DNA from 3 places in the Pantoea trifolii genome. Region 2 is predicted to be linked to each of the others. Evidence: predicted binding sites of a transcription regulator. Region 2 holds the regulator's gene; each other region holds the start of a gene.
The links. The regulator CRP, encoded in region 2, controls carbon source genes, mostly activating them, when cyclic AMP is high. The targets are predictions, from matches to a motif close to ATGTGANNNNNNTCACAT.
Positions count from the first base shown of each region.

Region 1: a site for CRP is predicted at 3,549-3,566, ahead of deoC (deoxyribose-phosphate aldolase). Genes of this name have one in related genera too.
Region 3: a site for CRP is predicted at 2,500-2,517, ahead of NQH49_RS01980 (nucleoside-specific channel-forming protein Tsx). Genes of this name have one in related genera too.

Region 1 is NZ_JANIET010000001.1:3,502,951-3,508,070, reverse strand. It holds gene prfC (peptide chain release factor 3) at 1-179, shown strand, start outside; gene osmY (molecular chaperone OsmY) at 441-1,055, shown strand; gene NQH49_RS16180 (DUF1328 domain-containing protein) at 1,149-1,310, shown strand; gene NQH49_RS16175 (patatin-like phospholipase family protein) at 1,490-2,542, shown strand; gene NQH49_RS16170 (TatD family hydrolase) at 2,539-3,318, shown strand; gene deoC (deoxyribose-phosphate aldolase) at 3,611-4,390, shown strand; gene deoA (thymidine phosphorylase) at 4,453-5,120, shown strand, end outside.
Region 2 is NZ_JANIET010000001.1:3,838,248-3,843,367, forward strand. It holds gene NQH49_RS17890 (hydrolase) at 1-43, shown strand, start outside; gene NQH49_RS17895 (YheU family protein) at 46-264, shown strand; gene NQH49_RS17900 (phosphoribulokinase) at 326-1,195, shown strand; gene NQH49_RS17905 (OsmC family protein) at 1,247-1,651, opposite strand; gene crp (cAMP-activated global transcriptional regulator CRP) at 1,956-2,588, shown strand; gene NQH49_RS17915 (YccS/YhfK family putative transporter) at 2,647-4,725, shown strand; gene argD (bifunctional acetylornithine/succinyldiaminopimelate transaminase) at 4,722-5,120, opposite strand, start outside.
Region 3 is NZ_JANIET010000001.1:452,407-457,526, reverse strand. It holds gene NQH49_RS01995 (helix-turn-helix domain-containing protein) at 1-200, opposite strand, end outside; gene NQH49_RS01990 (response regulator) at 366-1,025, shown strand; gene NQH49_RS01985 (sensor histidine kinase) at 1,022-2,380, shown strand; gene NQH49_RS01980 (nucleoside-specific channel-forming protein Tsx) at 2,716-3,582, shown strand; gene yjdN (VOC family metalloprotein YjdN) at 3,706-4,137, opposite strand; gene NQH49_RS01970 (LysR family transcriptional regulator) at 4,216-5,118, opposite strand.

The sequences.
Region 1 (5,120 bases), 340 kb from region 2:
CTCGCTGGGTTGAGTGTGATGACGCGAAGAAATTCGACGATTTCCAACGTAAAAATGAAGTGAACCTGGCGCTCGATGGCGGTGATAACCTCACGTATATCGCGCCGACCATGGTGAACCTCAACATCACCCAGGAACGCTATCCTGACGTGCGATTCCGCAAAACGCGCGAGCACTAATCGGCGTTGGAAGCAGGGCCTGTGATTTTTACTGGCCCTGTTTTATTGGTTACAGACTCCTCCTAATTCCGCTGCTTTTTTCCCTTTTTGGCGATATATCAACCACAAGAGCCAGCAAAAGCTGTAATCCCTACTACTATTATTCTGTCGGACGAGAAAAGAGACCTTTCGGGTTTCATTACGTCCAGTAACTCAGCAACGCCGTTCGTTGCTGGCGCATCCGCGATAACGGATGAGTTAACTGATAGAAGGATGATATCGATGAATAAGACTAAGATTGCCAAAACCCTGATTGCTGCCCTGGCCGGTTCTGCTCTGCTGAGCGGCGCGGCGTTCGCAGATGAATCACTGTCGCAGAAAGCACAGCAAACCTCCGACAGCGCGGGTGCGAAGATCGATAGCTCTATGAAAAAAGTCGATGGTTATATGGATGACAGCGGCATCACTGCGAAAGCCAAAGCGGCGCTGGTGGATGATGACGCGATCAAAAGTACGGATATCTCCGTCAAGACGCATGATGGCGTGGTGACACTGAGCGGCTTTGTGGCTTCTCAGGATCAGGCTGAAAAAGCCGTCGCGCTGGTGCAGAAAGTCGAAGGTGTGAAATCCGTCAGCGACAAACTACACGTTAAAGACAGCAAAAATGCTTCTCTCAAAGGTTATGCGGGCGATACCGCAACCACCAGCGAAATTAAAGCTAAGCTGTTAGCAGATGACATCGTGCCATCACGCAACGTTAAGGTGGAAACCACCGACGGCGTGGTGCAGTTATCAGGGGAAGTGGCGAACCAGGCACAGTCCGATCGTGCTGAGAAAATCGCCAAAGCCATTGAAGGCGTGAAAAGCGTGAAGAATGACCTGAAGGTGAAATCTTAACGCGAGCGACTCGGCACCCGCTGGTGCCGTTTCGTAATAAAAACAAAGGTGTAAATAAGCAGTTCGATTTTCACAATGGTAAAGGAGAGGCTTATGTTTCGTTGGGGTATTATCTTTCTGGTCATCGCTCTGATCGCTGCAGCATTAGGTTTCGGCGGTCTGGCGGGTACGGCAGCATGGGCAGCTAAAATTGTCTTCATTGTCGGTATTATTCTGTTCCTCGTGAGCCTGTTTACCGGGCGCAAACGACCCTGACTACTTGCGTCTCAATAGACGCTAACCCGCGAGTCACCTAAAGCGGAGACCGGTCTTTTGCGGCATACTATGAAGCCGCAACGATTGCAGAAGCAATTGGTCAGGGAACGACAATGACTGGTTCTCCGGGATGCTGCTTCGGCGACTCCCTCAGAGCAAGCAACACTGAGGGACATCCATTGGGAACACGTATTCCGTTGACGTTAGGTTCACTTGAACCGCTGGCTTTAACCCCTTTCAAATCCAGTAAAATCGCCCTGGTGTGCGAAGGCGGCGGCCAGCGCGGCATCTTTACCGCAGGCGTACTGGATGAGTTTCAACGCGCAGGCTTCAACCCCTTTCAACTGTTACTCGGCACCTCGGCCGGGGCACAAAATCTGTCGGCGTTTGTCTGTGGCCAGCCTGGCTACGCGCGACGCGTGATCTCCCGTTACACCACCAGCAAACTGTTCTTTGATCCGCTACGATTCGTGCGCGGCGGGCATCTTATCGATCTCGACTGGCTGATCGATATCACCAAACAGGAATTCCCGCTGGCGCTCAACACCGCCGAAGGGCTGTTTGCCAAAGGCAGCGAATTCTATATGTGTGCCTGCCGCAGCGACGATTACCGCGCCGAGTACTTCAACCCGATCAGCACCAACTGGCACGACATCCTAAAAGCGTCCAGCGCGATCCCCGGTTTTTACCGCAGCGGCGTGCAGATGGATGGCGTGAGCTATCTTGACGGCGGCATCAGCGATGCCATTCCGGTACGCGAAGCTGCGCGCCGTGGCGCGGACACCATTGTGGTGATCCGCACCGTGCCGTCGCAGGTGTCCTACACGCCGAAGTGGTTTAAACGCATGGAACGCTTTTTGTCCGACAGCGCATTGCAGCCGATGATCAACATCCTGCATCAGCATGAAGAGAGCTATCGCGAGATTCAGCAGTTCATCGAGCAGCCGCCGGATAATCTGCGCATCATCGAAATCTGTCCGCCAAAACCGCTGGCGAGCATGGCGCTTGGCAGCCGCTTGTCATCGCTGAATCAGGATTACCATTTAGGCCGACGCAGCGGGCGCTATTTCCTCGCCACGCTTGGTCAATGGTTGAGTGATGCTGAGCCGCTGGTGCGTTCAACCACGGTTACGCCGCCGGCAGCGGTGGCGAATGCGCCCGACAATCGCCCACTGATTACGCCCGCGCTGGCGGAAAACGATGCCGATTTTGATAAAGGTTCGCTGGCATGAAGTTTATCGACACGCATTGCCACTTCGATTTCCCGCCGTTCGTTGATGATGCGCACGCCAGCATTGCACGCGCTGCGCAGGCCGGCGTGGAACGCATCATTGTACCGAGCGTGGATGCCAGCCGTTTCGCGCTTGTGACGCAACTGGCGCAGCAGCATCCGTCGCTGTATGCCGCGCTGGGCCTGCATCCAATCAACATTGCTGAGCATCAGGAAGATGCACACCTTGATGAGTTAGAGCGCTGGTTGAAAAAGCCAGATAGCAAGCGGGTGGCGATCGGCGAGATAGGTCTCGATCTCTATATGGACGATGCGCAATTCGCCAAACAGACGCGGCTGCTCGATAAGCAGCTCAGGTTGGCGAAGCAGTACGATCTGCCGGTGATCCTGCACTCGCGCCGCACCCACGATCAGCTGGCGCTGCATTTGCGTCGTCACGATCTGCCGCGACGTGGCGTGGTACACGGCTTTGCTGGCAGCCAGCAGCAGGCGGAGCGCTTTATTCAGCTCGGCTACGCGATTGGCGTGGGCGGCACCATCACTTATGAACGCGCCAGTAAAACCCGCAACACCATCGCCAGCCTGCCGCTCAGTGCGTTATTACTGGAAACCGACGCGCCCGATATGCCGTTGCACGGTTTTCAGGGCCAGCCCAATCGTCCGGAGCGGGCGCGCAATGTGTTTGACGTGTTGTGCCAGTTACGCAGTGAATCCCCCGAAGTGATTGCCGACGCGCTGTGGCATAACAGCCAGCAACTGTTCGCCTTGCCTGCCTGATTCTCCCCCCGACAGATTCTGCATTTACGCTGCCTTACGCCTGATTAGCTACATTGATAAAGCTGAGAGTACACTTTCTCGCCCATTTTTGTGATAATAATAACAACAGCCATCGCGGCGCATTTCGGCCTGACTGGTGATTATTTGTGATTAGAATCACTAAATAACTGTATTTAAATAACAGGTTTTCTTTTTCGTGTGACATGAAGCGCAATTCGTTGTCACGGTAGTTGTTAGAATTATCACATTACCCGGTGGGTTGTGCCCGCCGATCTGAATTTTGGAGAGCATCATGACCGACCTGAAAGCAGCAGCACAGCGCGCATTGCAACTGATGGATTTAACCACCCTGAACGAAGACGACACTGACGAGAAAGTGATCGCGCTGTGCCGTCAGGCGAAATCGCCAGCCGGTAACACCGCTGCCATCTGCATCTATCCGCGTTTCATCCCAGCGGCACGTAAAGCGCTGCGCGAGCAGGGTACGCCGGAAATCCGCATCGCCACCGTCACCAACTTCCCGCACGGCAACGATGATGTTGAGATCGCGCTGGCTGAAACCCGCGCGGCCATCGCCTACGGCGCTGACGAAGTGGATGTGGTGTTCCCGTATCGTGCGCTGATTGCCGGCAACCGCGATATCGGTTTCGAGCTGGTGAAAGCCTGTAAAGAAGCCTGCGCAGAGGCAAATGTGCTGCTGAAAGTGATCATCGAAAGCGGCGAGCTGAAAGACGAAGCGCTGATTCGTGCAGCTTCGGAAATCGCTATCGATGCGGGCGCGGACTTCATTAAAACCTCAACCGGTAAAGTGCCGGTCAACGCGACGCCAGAAGTGGCGGCGATCATGATGCAAGTGATCCGCGATAAAGGCGTGAAGCAGCAGGTGGGTTTCAAACCGGCCGGCGGCGTGCGCACTGCGGAAGACGCGGCGCTGTATCTGAAGCTGGCGGACGACCTGCTGGGTGAAGGCTGGGCGGATGCGCGTCATTTCCGCTTTGGCGCTTCCAGCCTGCTGGCAAGCCTGCTGAATACGCTTGGCCACGAAACCGCGACCAGCAAAGCCGGTTATTAAGTTCATATCGATGTTCGTAGGGTCGCCATTTATGGCGACCTCTCTATTCCGGGGAGGCCATTGTGTTCCTGCCACAAGAAATTATTCGTAAAAAACGCGACGGTCAGGCGCTGAGTGAAGCGGAGATCCGCTTCTTTATCAACGGCGTGCGCGATAACAGCGTTTCGGAAGGTCAAATTGCCGCGCTGGCGATGACCATCTATTTCCATGATATGACGCTCGACGAGCGCGTGGCCTTGACCATGGCGATGCGTGACTCCGGCACGGTGCTGAACTGGAAATCGCTCAATCTTAACGGTCCGATTGTTGATAAGCACTCCACCGGTGGCGTCGGCGATGTCACGTCGCTAATGCTCGGCCCGATGGTGGCGGCGTGCGGCGGTTATGTGCCGATGATCTCCGGGCGCGGCCTCGGCCACACCGGCGGCACGCTGGATAAACTGGAAGCGATTCCGGGCTTCGATATCTTCCCGAGCGACGATCGTTTCCGCCAGATTATTAAAGACGTCGGCATCGCGATTATTGGCCAAACCAACTCACTGGCACCGGCCGACAAACGTTTCTACGCCACGCGCGATATCACCGCCACCGTGGATTCCATTCCGCTGATCACCGCGTCGATCCTCGCCAAAAAGCTGGCGGAAGGATTGGATGCGCTGGTGATGGACGTCAAAGTGGGCTCCGGTGCCTTTATGCCAACCTTCGAAGCTTCAGAAAATCTGGCGCAGGC
Region 2 (5,120 bases):
ACAGCGCGTGCCCGACTGGCTCTCAACTTATCTGGATGTGTAATAGTGATTATTCCCTGGCAACAACTCGAAGCGGAGACGCTGGAAAATCTGATTGAAACCTTCGTGTTACGCGAAGGCACCGATTACGGCGAGCAGGAACGCAGTTTGCTGCAAAAAGTCGCCGACGTGCGCCGCCAGCTGGAGCGCGGCGACGTGGTGCTGGTGTGGTCGGAACTGCATGAATCGATCAATATTATGCCGAAGGGTGAATTTCGCGGCTGATGCACCCCGCGGCAATTCGTGGTAACAATGCTCATCGCCGGACTTCACAGGGAGCTCTGTTATGTCAGCCAGGCATCCAATTATTGCCGTCACCGGTTCCAGCGGCGCCGGAACCACCACCACCAGCCTCGCCTTCCGTAAGATTTTCCAGCAGCTGAACCTGCATGCGGCGGAACTCGAGGGCGACAGTTTCCATCGCTTCACGCGTCCGGAAATGGACATGGCGATCCGCAAAGCACGCGATCTCGGTCGCCACATCAGCTACTTCGGCCCGGAAGCCAATGATTTCGGTCTACTGGAGCAGACGTTCAAACATTACGGTCAAACCGGCCTCGGCGAATCACGCAAATATCTGCACACCTACGATGAAGCGGTGCCGTGGAATCAGGTACCGGGCACTTTCACGCCGTGGCAGCCGCTACCAGAAAACACCGATGTGCTGTTTTATGAAGGCTTGCACGGCGGCGTGGTCACGCAGCAGCAAAATGTGGCGGAGCATGTCGATCTGCTGGTTGGCGTGGTGCCGATTGTTAACCTTGAGTGGATTCAGAAGCTAGTGCGTGACACCGGCGAGCGCGGCCATTCACGCGAAGCAGTAATGGATTCGGTGGTACGTTCGATGGAGGATTACATTAACTTCATCACGCCGCAGTTCTCGCGCACCCACATTAACTTCCAGCGCGTGCCGACCGTTGATACCTCAAACCCGTTTGCCGCCCGCGAAATTCCCTCGCTCGACGAAAGCTTCGTGGTGATTCATTTCCGTGGCCTGGAAGGCATCGCGTTCCCCTATCTGCTGGCGATGATTCAGGGATCGTTTATTTCCCACATCAATACGCTGGTGGTGCCGGGCGGCAAAATGGGATTGGCGATGGAGCTGATTATGCTGCCGCTGGTACAGCGACTGATTGAAGGGAAGCGGATTGAATAGGTTTGGTGCGGGCGGTGAAAAGGGAGGCATGAATGCCTCCCCTTCGACCGATTACAACTCGACAACCTCATAGCTGTGGGTAATTTCCACGCCTTTACCCAGCATGATCGCCACCGAGCAATATTTTTCCGCCGACAGATCAACCGCGCGCGCAACCGCTTTATCGCTCAATGCTTTGCCGCTGACAATAAAATGCAGGTTGATAGTGGTAAAAATGCGTGGCGCTTCTTCACGGCGTTCTGAGGTGAGTTTCACTTCGCAATCGGCCACATCGCTGCGCCCTTTTTGCAGGATCGAAACCACATCAATGGCGCTACAGCCGCCTGCGGCCATCAGCACCATCTCCATTGGACTTGGCGCTTTGTCACCGGAATTACCGTCCATTAATACCTGATGGCCAGATGAGGATTCTCCGAGAAAGGTAAGACCTTCCACCCATTTCACTCGTGCCTGCATTATTCTCTCTCCTGAAGCGGCGGTTTTGCCGCCAGAGTACGCTTTCACCTGACAAACAGCAATCCAGAGTAATCCCCCTTGTGCTGAAGCGAGACAACACAAGACAGCTCGCAAAAGCTGTGCTACAAACAGTGCTGAAAATATTTTCGTCATCACAGACGAAGGCCGGAAGAATCAAAAGCGTAGCTTAAGAGTCCACCCGGAATAATTTTTCCTTTACTGGAAACGCTCGACGATTAAACCGCCTGACAGGGAAAAATGCCCCCTGTGTTTTGGGCACGATTACAACAGAGGATAATAGCGAATGGTTCTCGGCAAACCGCAAACAGACCCTACACTCGAATGGTTCCTGTCCCATTGCCATATTCACAAATATCCATCCAAAAGCACGCTCATCCATCAGGGTGAGAAAGCGGAAACGCTGTACTACATCGTAAAAGGTTCCGTAGCGGTACTGATTAAAGATGAAGAAGGCAAAGAGATGATTCTCTCCTACCTCAATCAGGGAGATTTCATCGGCGAACTCGGTCTTTTCGAAGAAGGCCAGGAACGTAGTGCCTGGGTACGTGCGAAGTCTGCCTGCGAAGTGGCTGAAATTTCATACAAAAAATTCCGTCAGCTGATTCAGGTAAACCCGGATATTTTAATGCGACTTTCGTCGCAAATGGCGCGTCGTCTGCAAGTCACATCTGAGAAAGTGGGCAACCTTGCCTTCCTCGATGTCACCGGACGTATCGCGCAAACGCTGCTAAATCTGGCCAAACAACCAGATGCGATGACTCACCCAGACGGGATGCAAATCAAAATCACCCGTCAGGAGATTGGTCAGATCGTGGGCTGCTCACGCGAAACCGTGGGTCGTATCCTGAAAATGCTGGAAGATCAGAACCTGATCTCCGCACACGGTAAAACCATCGTCGTTTACGGCACCCGCTAATTTCTTCTCACCCACGGCGTGATGGCAACATCGCGCCGTTTCTATTTGCGATGAGCTGATGTGGCGTCGAATCATCTATCATCCCGAAGTTAACTACGCGCTGCGGCAAACGCTGGTGCTGTGCCTGCCTGTGGCTCTCGGCTGGCTGTTTGGCGATCTGCAAAAAGGTCTGCTGTTCTCATTAGTGCCGGCCTGCTGCAACATGGCGGGTCTGGATACGCCGCACAAACGCTTCTTCAAACGCCTGATTGTGGGGGGTTCGCTGTTTGCCACCGGCAGTTTCCTGATGCAAATCCTCACCGCTTATCAGGTTCCGCTGCCGCTGATTTTGCTGGCGTTGCCGCTGCTGATTGGCGTGACCGGCGAAATCGGCCCGCTGCATGCACGATTGCTGCCCGCGACTTTGATTGCCGCTATTTTCACGCTCAGCCTGGTTGGACGCATGCCGATGTGGGTGCCGCCGCTGCTCTACATTGGCGGCACGCTATGGTACGGCTTATTCAACTGGTTCTGGTTCTGGCTGTGGAAAGAGCAGCCGATGCGCGAGTCGCTCAGCCTGCTGTTCCGCGAGCTGGCGGATTACTGCGATGCCAAATACACCTTACTGACGCAGCTGACCGATCCGGAAAAAGCGCTGCCACCGTTGCTGGCACGTCAGCAAAAGGCGGTCGATCTCATCACCACCTGCTACCAGCAAATGCATATGCTGTCGGCCAGTCGCGATAACAGCCACAAACGCCTGACGCGCGCTTTCCAGGTGGCGCTGGATTTACAGGAACACATCTCGGTGAGTTTGCATCAGCCGGAAGAGGTGCAGAAGCTGGTTGAAGAGAGCCACGCCGAAGCGGTGATTCGCTGGAACGCCAAAATCATCTCGGCGCGACTGCGCGTGCTGGCGGATGCAATTCTCTACCATCAGCTGCCAGACCGTTTTCATATGGAGAAACAGCTCGGCGCGTTGGAGAAAATTGCGCGCCAGCATCCGGATAACCCGGTCGGCAACTTCTGCCTGTATCACTTCAGCCGCATCGCCCGCGTGTTGCGTACGCAGAAGCCGCTCTACACGCGTGACCTGATGGCCGATCGCCAGCGCCGTTTGCCGCTGTTACCCGCGCTGCGCAGTTATCTGTCATTCAAATCCACCGCGTTACGCACCGCGGCACGCTTTGCCGTGATGCTGATGTTTGGCAGCGCGCTGGCGCTGTTCTTCAACATTCCCAAACCTTACTGGATTCTGATGACCATCATGTTCGTCAGCCAGAACGGTTACAGCGCGACGCGCGTGCGCATCCAGCACCGTGCGCTGGGCACTTTTGCCGGATTGCTGATCGCCGCCGCGTCGCTCCAGCTGGCGGTGCCGGAATCGATCACGCTGCTGTTTATGCTAGGGATCACGCTGGCGAGTTATCTGATCACGCGGAAATATTACGGCTGGTCGATGATTGGCTTCACCGTCACGGCGGTGTATTCGCTGCAGCTGCTGTCGCTCAACGGCGCACAGTTTCTGCTGCCGCGCATGATGGATACCTTGATGGGCTGTTTGATTGCCTTCGCCGGGATGATTTGGCTGTGGCCGCAGTGGCAAAGCGGACTGCTGCGCAAGAACGCGCACGATGCGCTGGAAGCCTATCAGGAAGCGCTGCGAATGCTGTTAGGCCCGGAACAGTCGCCGGAGAAACTGGCTTATCAGCGCATGAAGGTTAATCAGGCGCACAACGCGCTGTTCAACTCATTGAACCAGGCATCGAGCGAACCAGGCTTTAATCTGCAATACCTGAAAGATATGCGCATGTGGGTTACGCACAGTCAGTTCATCGTCGAGCATATTAACGCCATGACGATTCTGGCGCGTGAGCACACCATGTTGACGGCCAAGCTGGCGGAACGTTATCTGCAATCCTGTGAAATCGCGCTGCAGCGTTGTCAGCAGCGACTGGCGTATGATGGGCCGGGCAACGACAGCAATATTCTGGAAGCACCGGAGAATCTCAATGAAGGGCCGGTGACGATTGTCGAACAGCATGTGAAGCGGATTTTGCAGCACCTCAACGTGATGCACACCATCTCTTCGCTGGCGTGGAGCCAGCGACCGCATCATGGCCGCTGGCTCAAGGTGTTACGTCCGAAAGCGGATTAAGCGGCCAGCACCTTTTCAATCGCGCTGGCGAAACGCGTCATGCCTTCGGCGATATCGGTAGGTTCAATCACCAGCGACGGCACAAAACGGATCACGTCGGTACCGGCGGTGAGAATCATCAGCCCTTCCGCTGCAGAAGCGTTGAGGATGTCACGCGCTTTGCTGGCGAACTGCGGCTTCAGCGCGGCACCAATCAGCAGCCCTTTGCCACGAATCTCGCTGAAGATAGCGAATTTGCTGTCGATGGCTTGCAGCGCTTCAACGAACTGCTGACGACGTGCTTCAACGCCTTCCAGTACTTCTGGCGTGTTGATGATATCCAGCGCCGTTTCAGCGATGGCACAGGCCAGCGGATTGCCGCCGTAAGTGGTACCGTGAACGCCCGGCGCCATCAC
Region 3 (5,120 bases), 3.4 Mb from region 2:
ATCAGCGTCAATGCCGATTCGGTTAAGCGGCGCTGGCGAATGTATTCGGCCAGCGAAAAACCGGTGTGCTGACGGAACAGACGTTGCAGATGCCAGCGGGAGTATCCCGAGCGGCGTGCTACTTCATCCAGATGAAGATCGTGCCCTAAGTTATTCTCTATCCAGTCCAGCAAACTACGGATAAATTCGCGCTGATTCATGGGATTCTCCTGCGTTGGCAATGTGTCCAGTGCCGCCACAATAGCGCGTTAAATTTATCCCTTAATTAGCAGAAAATTAGCGCAGAATTAGCAAGGGGGAAAACGGGTATAATTCTGGCCTAATTATCTGTCGCTACACTGCGTTCAGTTAAGTTGGAGGGCATCATGCGTGTGCTGCTGGTAGAAGATGACGAAATGATTGGCGCGAATCTGCAGCAAGCGCTGGAAGCGGCAGGTTGGTCAGTGGATTGGGTACGCGACGGCGTCTATGCCAGCAATGCCTGGGCCGAAGGCGGCTATACCTGCGTGTTGCTGGATCTTGGCTTGCCGCGTGAAGATGGCTTGCAGGTGCTGCGACGAGCGCGCACACGCGGCGACATGACGCCGGTGCTGGTGCTCACCGCCCGTGATACCGTGCAGCAGCGCATTCAGGGATTGGACAGCGGCGCGGATGACTATTTGCTGAAACCCTTTGATCTGCAAGAGGTGCTGGCACGTATGCGCGCCATTACCCGCCGTCGTCACGGTGCGGCAGATTCTCTGCTCGGCAGCGGCGACGTGCAGATCGACATCATGACGCGCGAAGTGTTGTATAAAGGCCAGCGCGAACAGCTCACCGCACGCGAATATGCCCTGCTCTACGCCTTGCTGGAGCGGCCCGGCGCCATCCTTTCACGCGAACAGTTAGAAAACCGCATTTACGGCTGGGGCGAAGAGGTCAGCAGCAACGCGGTGGATGTACTGATTCACGGTATGCGTCGCAAACTGGATAACGAAGTGATCCGCAACGTACGCGGACTTGGCTGGCGGGTACCGGCAATATGAAACCTTTCACCTTTATGCGCTCGCTGCGTAACAAACTGCTCGCCACGCTGGTGATTCTGCATCTGGCGATGATTGGCGGCGTCACCTGGTATTTCTATCACTGCTACGGCGACATGATGGGCACCATGAAGGACGATCAGCTCGCCAAGATCGCCGATGCCTGGGCCAGCAGCCAACGCATGCCGGCGCTGATGCCGATGGTGATGCATGAAGAGAAACTCAAAAGCACCTATATCGTTCAGCTGTGGGACGAAAGCAACCATCTGCGCGCCAGCTCGTGGCCGGGCCTGCATGCGCCATTGCAGCTGAAAAAAGGCTGGACCGATTTGAAAGTCGGTGACTGTGGCGACGACTGCGAATGGCGTGTTTACACGCGGCCCGGCGAGCTGGGCAGTGAAATCGGCAATATTCAGGTGCTGCATAATATCGGCTACATGAAAAGTATCATGGTCAAGCGAGCGCTCTCCGCCATCATTCCGTTGGTACTGATGATGCCGCTCTCACTGATCGTGATATGGCTGGTGGTGCGGGCGATAACGCGCGATTTACGCGTGGCGTCGCGCCATATCGCAGCCCAGGAAACCCTGCATCCGCATAGCGTTTCACCTGATGGCTTGCCGGATGAAGTGCTGCCGCTGGTGGCAGCTTACAACGCCTTGCTGGATAGACTGCGCGCGGCCTGGTCATCGCAGCGTCAGTTCCTCGAAGATGCGGCGCATGAGCTGCGTACGCCGGTCACCGCAGTGACCTTGCAGCTGGAGAATCTGCGGCAACATATTCAACCCGGAGAAGCCAGCCGCCAGTTCGATCAGCTGGAAGCGGGTGTAACGCGCACGCGCCATCTGGTGACGCAGCTGCTGAATATCTCGCGTCAGGAAGATCAATCGGTGGTCGCCACGGTGGAAAGCATCGAGCTGGACGACCTGCTGAAAGAGAGCATTGAGCAGTTGATGGTGGTGGCAGATAAGCGCGGCATTGATATCGGCTTTAACGGCACCACGCATTATCGCCTGCACGCCAGCCGCTCCGATCTGCGTAGCCTGTTCGATAACCTGATCGGCAATGCGATGCTGCACACGCCGGAAGGCAGCCTGGTCGATGTGCTGCTGCATCGCGTCGGTAATCACACCGTGGTGGATATTGTCGATAACGGGCCCGGCATGGCGGAATCCTTTATCGAACGCGCCTTTGACCGCTTCACCCGTTCGCCGGACGTGCAGGCGCAAGGCAGCGGACTGGGCTTATCGATTGTGCGCAGCGTTGCGCAAAAGCATCAGATGCAAGTTGCGCTGTCGAACCGCCACGATCAACAGGGCCAGATTGCTGGCCTGCAGGTGCGCGTTACCCTCCCATAACCCCGTAGGGTTGCCATTCATGGCGACCTTGCAATTTATCGCACCATTCTCTCAACCCCTTTTTCCCGACGAACGCGACACGTAAACGGTTGCGGGGTTCCGTTCGCCTCACGGCCGTTATGTGATAACCATCACATTTCCAGTGAATCAAACTGCAACACTTTTTGACAAACGTGACCAAAATCTATTTTCTATGCCTCTGTTACAGGCACATTACGCAAGCTTGAAAATCTGGCGACACAGACCGGATACGACAACTCACTGCCCATCCCCTGGGATCAATTTCACCCGATCGCGGCGACGGCCCGGCGATCAAAAGCATGTGGTTAACAATAATGAAATATAAAGCGTTGATAGCAGGGGCCTTATTGGCCAGCAGCTGGACTGGTGCGGCACAAGCGGCAGACAGCGATCCGCAGTACGTTTCTGACTGGTGGCATCAGAGCGTGAACGTGGTGGGCAGCTACCACACCCGTTTTGGACCCCAGTTCAACAACGACGTGTATCTGGAATACGAAGCCTTTGCTAAAAAGGATTGGTTCGATTTCTACGGCTATCTCGATCTGACCAACTTCTTTGGCGTGGGTAACAGCAACGCCAACGGCGTGTTCGACCACGGTTCGCCGATGTTCATGGAAATTGAGCCACGTTTCTCCATCGATAAGCTGACAGGCACCGACCTCTCTTTTGGTCCGTTTAAAGAGTGGTACTTCGCCAACAACTACATCTATGACATGGGTCGCAACAGCGATAGCCGTCAGAACACCTGGTACATGGGTCTCGGCACTGACATTGATACGCACAGCGATATCGGCCTGTCGCTGAACGTTTACGCGAAATACCAGTGGGAAAACTACGGTGCGGCGAACGAGAACAGCTGGGATGGTTATCGCTTCAAGGTGAAATACTTTGTACCGATTACCGACCTGTGGGGCGGCAAGCTGAGCTACATCGGCTTCACCAACTTCGACTGGGGTTCCGATCTGCGTGATAAGTCCGATCGTTCACGCACCAGCAACTCGATTGCATCGAGCCACATTCTGTCGCTGAACTACGATCACTGGCATGTTTCAACCGTGGCGCGTTATTTCCACAACGGCGGCCAGTGGGCTGATGGCCAGGAGGTGAACTTCGGTAACGGTCCGTTTGAAGTGAAATCGACTGGCTGGGGTTACTATTTGGTGGTGGGTTACAACTTCTAAGTTGTTGGTTTCCCTCACCCTAACCCTCTCCCACAAGTGGGAGAGGGAACAGATCGTGCCCCTACCTACTCTCTCTCCCGCTTGCGGGAGAGGGCTGGGTGAGGGCTAGCGCGCACCCTATACTCAAATCTGCGGCTTATACGCATTCACCATCCACGGTACGCCGAACTTATCGGTCAACATGCCAAAGCCATTGGCCCAGAACGTCGGTGCCCAGCTTTTCGTCACTTCACCGCCCGCGGACAACGCCTCAAACCAACGCTTGCCTTGCGCCTCATCCGGCGTGGATAAACTCACGGCAAAACCGCCATACGCCGCCTGCGGTGCGCCATCGCTCATCATCAATTCGCCCTGCCCGATGCGCAGATGGGCATGCATAATCTGCTCCGGCGAAAAGCTCACGCCCGAGATACAACCTTCGTCCTCCACCGGCGTTTCATCCGGCATATCGCCATAAGTCATCTTGAACAGCAGCTCGCCGTCGGTGGCGTCGAGGTAGAAGGCAATCGCCTCTTCGCAGCGACCGCTGTAAAACACATACGGGGTAACTTGCATGGTCTGTACTCCATAAAGGGAACGTCCCCTGCAAGTGTAGTGCGCATTATTTATACCGTTGCGAGCCAGGCCGCACTCTTACCTTTGCTGACAGTAGCGCCGAAACAGCTGCGCCATGTAGGCGCTCATCGGTGTCAGCGCGGTGTCTTTGCGCTGGATAAGGTAGAAAGTGGCTTTCGGTAAGGGTTCGTCGAGCTCGAGGGAGATCAGCTGGCCGCCGTGCGTCGGGTCTTCAATCACATCGCGCGAAATAATGCTGACGAAATCGCTCTGCGCCACCAGGCTGGTGCAGGCCATAAAGGTCTCGCAGGTGACGACGATTTTCGGTGCCATGCCGCGCTCGCCAAACAGATCGTGCAGCAGCCGATAATAGCTGCCCTGCGGCGTCGGCATGGTCCAGTCGCAGTGTTGCAGCTCGGCCAGCGTGCGCGCGTGCGCCATCGGATGCCCTTTGCGCATCACCACCTGATAATCACGCTCCATCAGCCGTTCAAACACCAATTCCTGATCGAGATGATTTTTATCGTAGGTATTGATGGTGAAATCCAGTTCGCCCTGGCGCAGTTCATGCACCATCGAAACCAGCTGACCTTCAACAATTCGCACCTTAACCAGCGGATACTCGCGATGAAATTGATTGATCACCTGCGGCATAACGGTGCGCGCAATACTGCCGCCCACGCCGATGTTGACGCGCCCGCCGGCTAATCCCAGCCGCTGCTGAATATCTTCCTGCGCCACCCGCAACTCTTCCAGTATCAGGCTGGCATGCTTAAAAAAGTTATCACCGATATCGGTCAGCGTAACGCCCTGCTGTCGCCGCTCGAACAGGCGCGCGCCCAGCGCCAGCTCCAGCTCCTGAATCGCTTTGGTCAGCGCAGGCTGTGAAAGCCCGGACAAGCGGCTGGCGGCACGGATGCTGCCCTGACGCGCCACGTCAACAAACGCGCGCAGCTGATGAAGTTTGAGATTGGCAGACATGG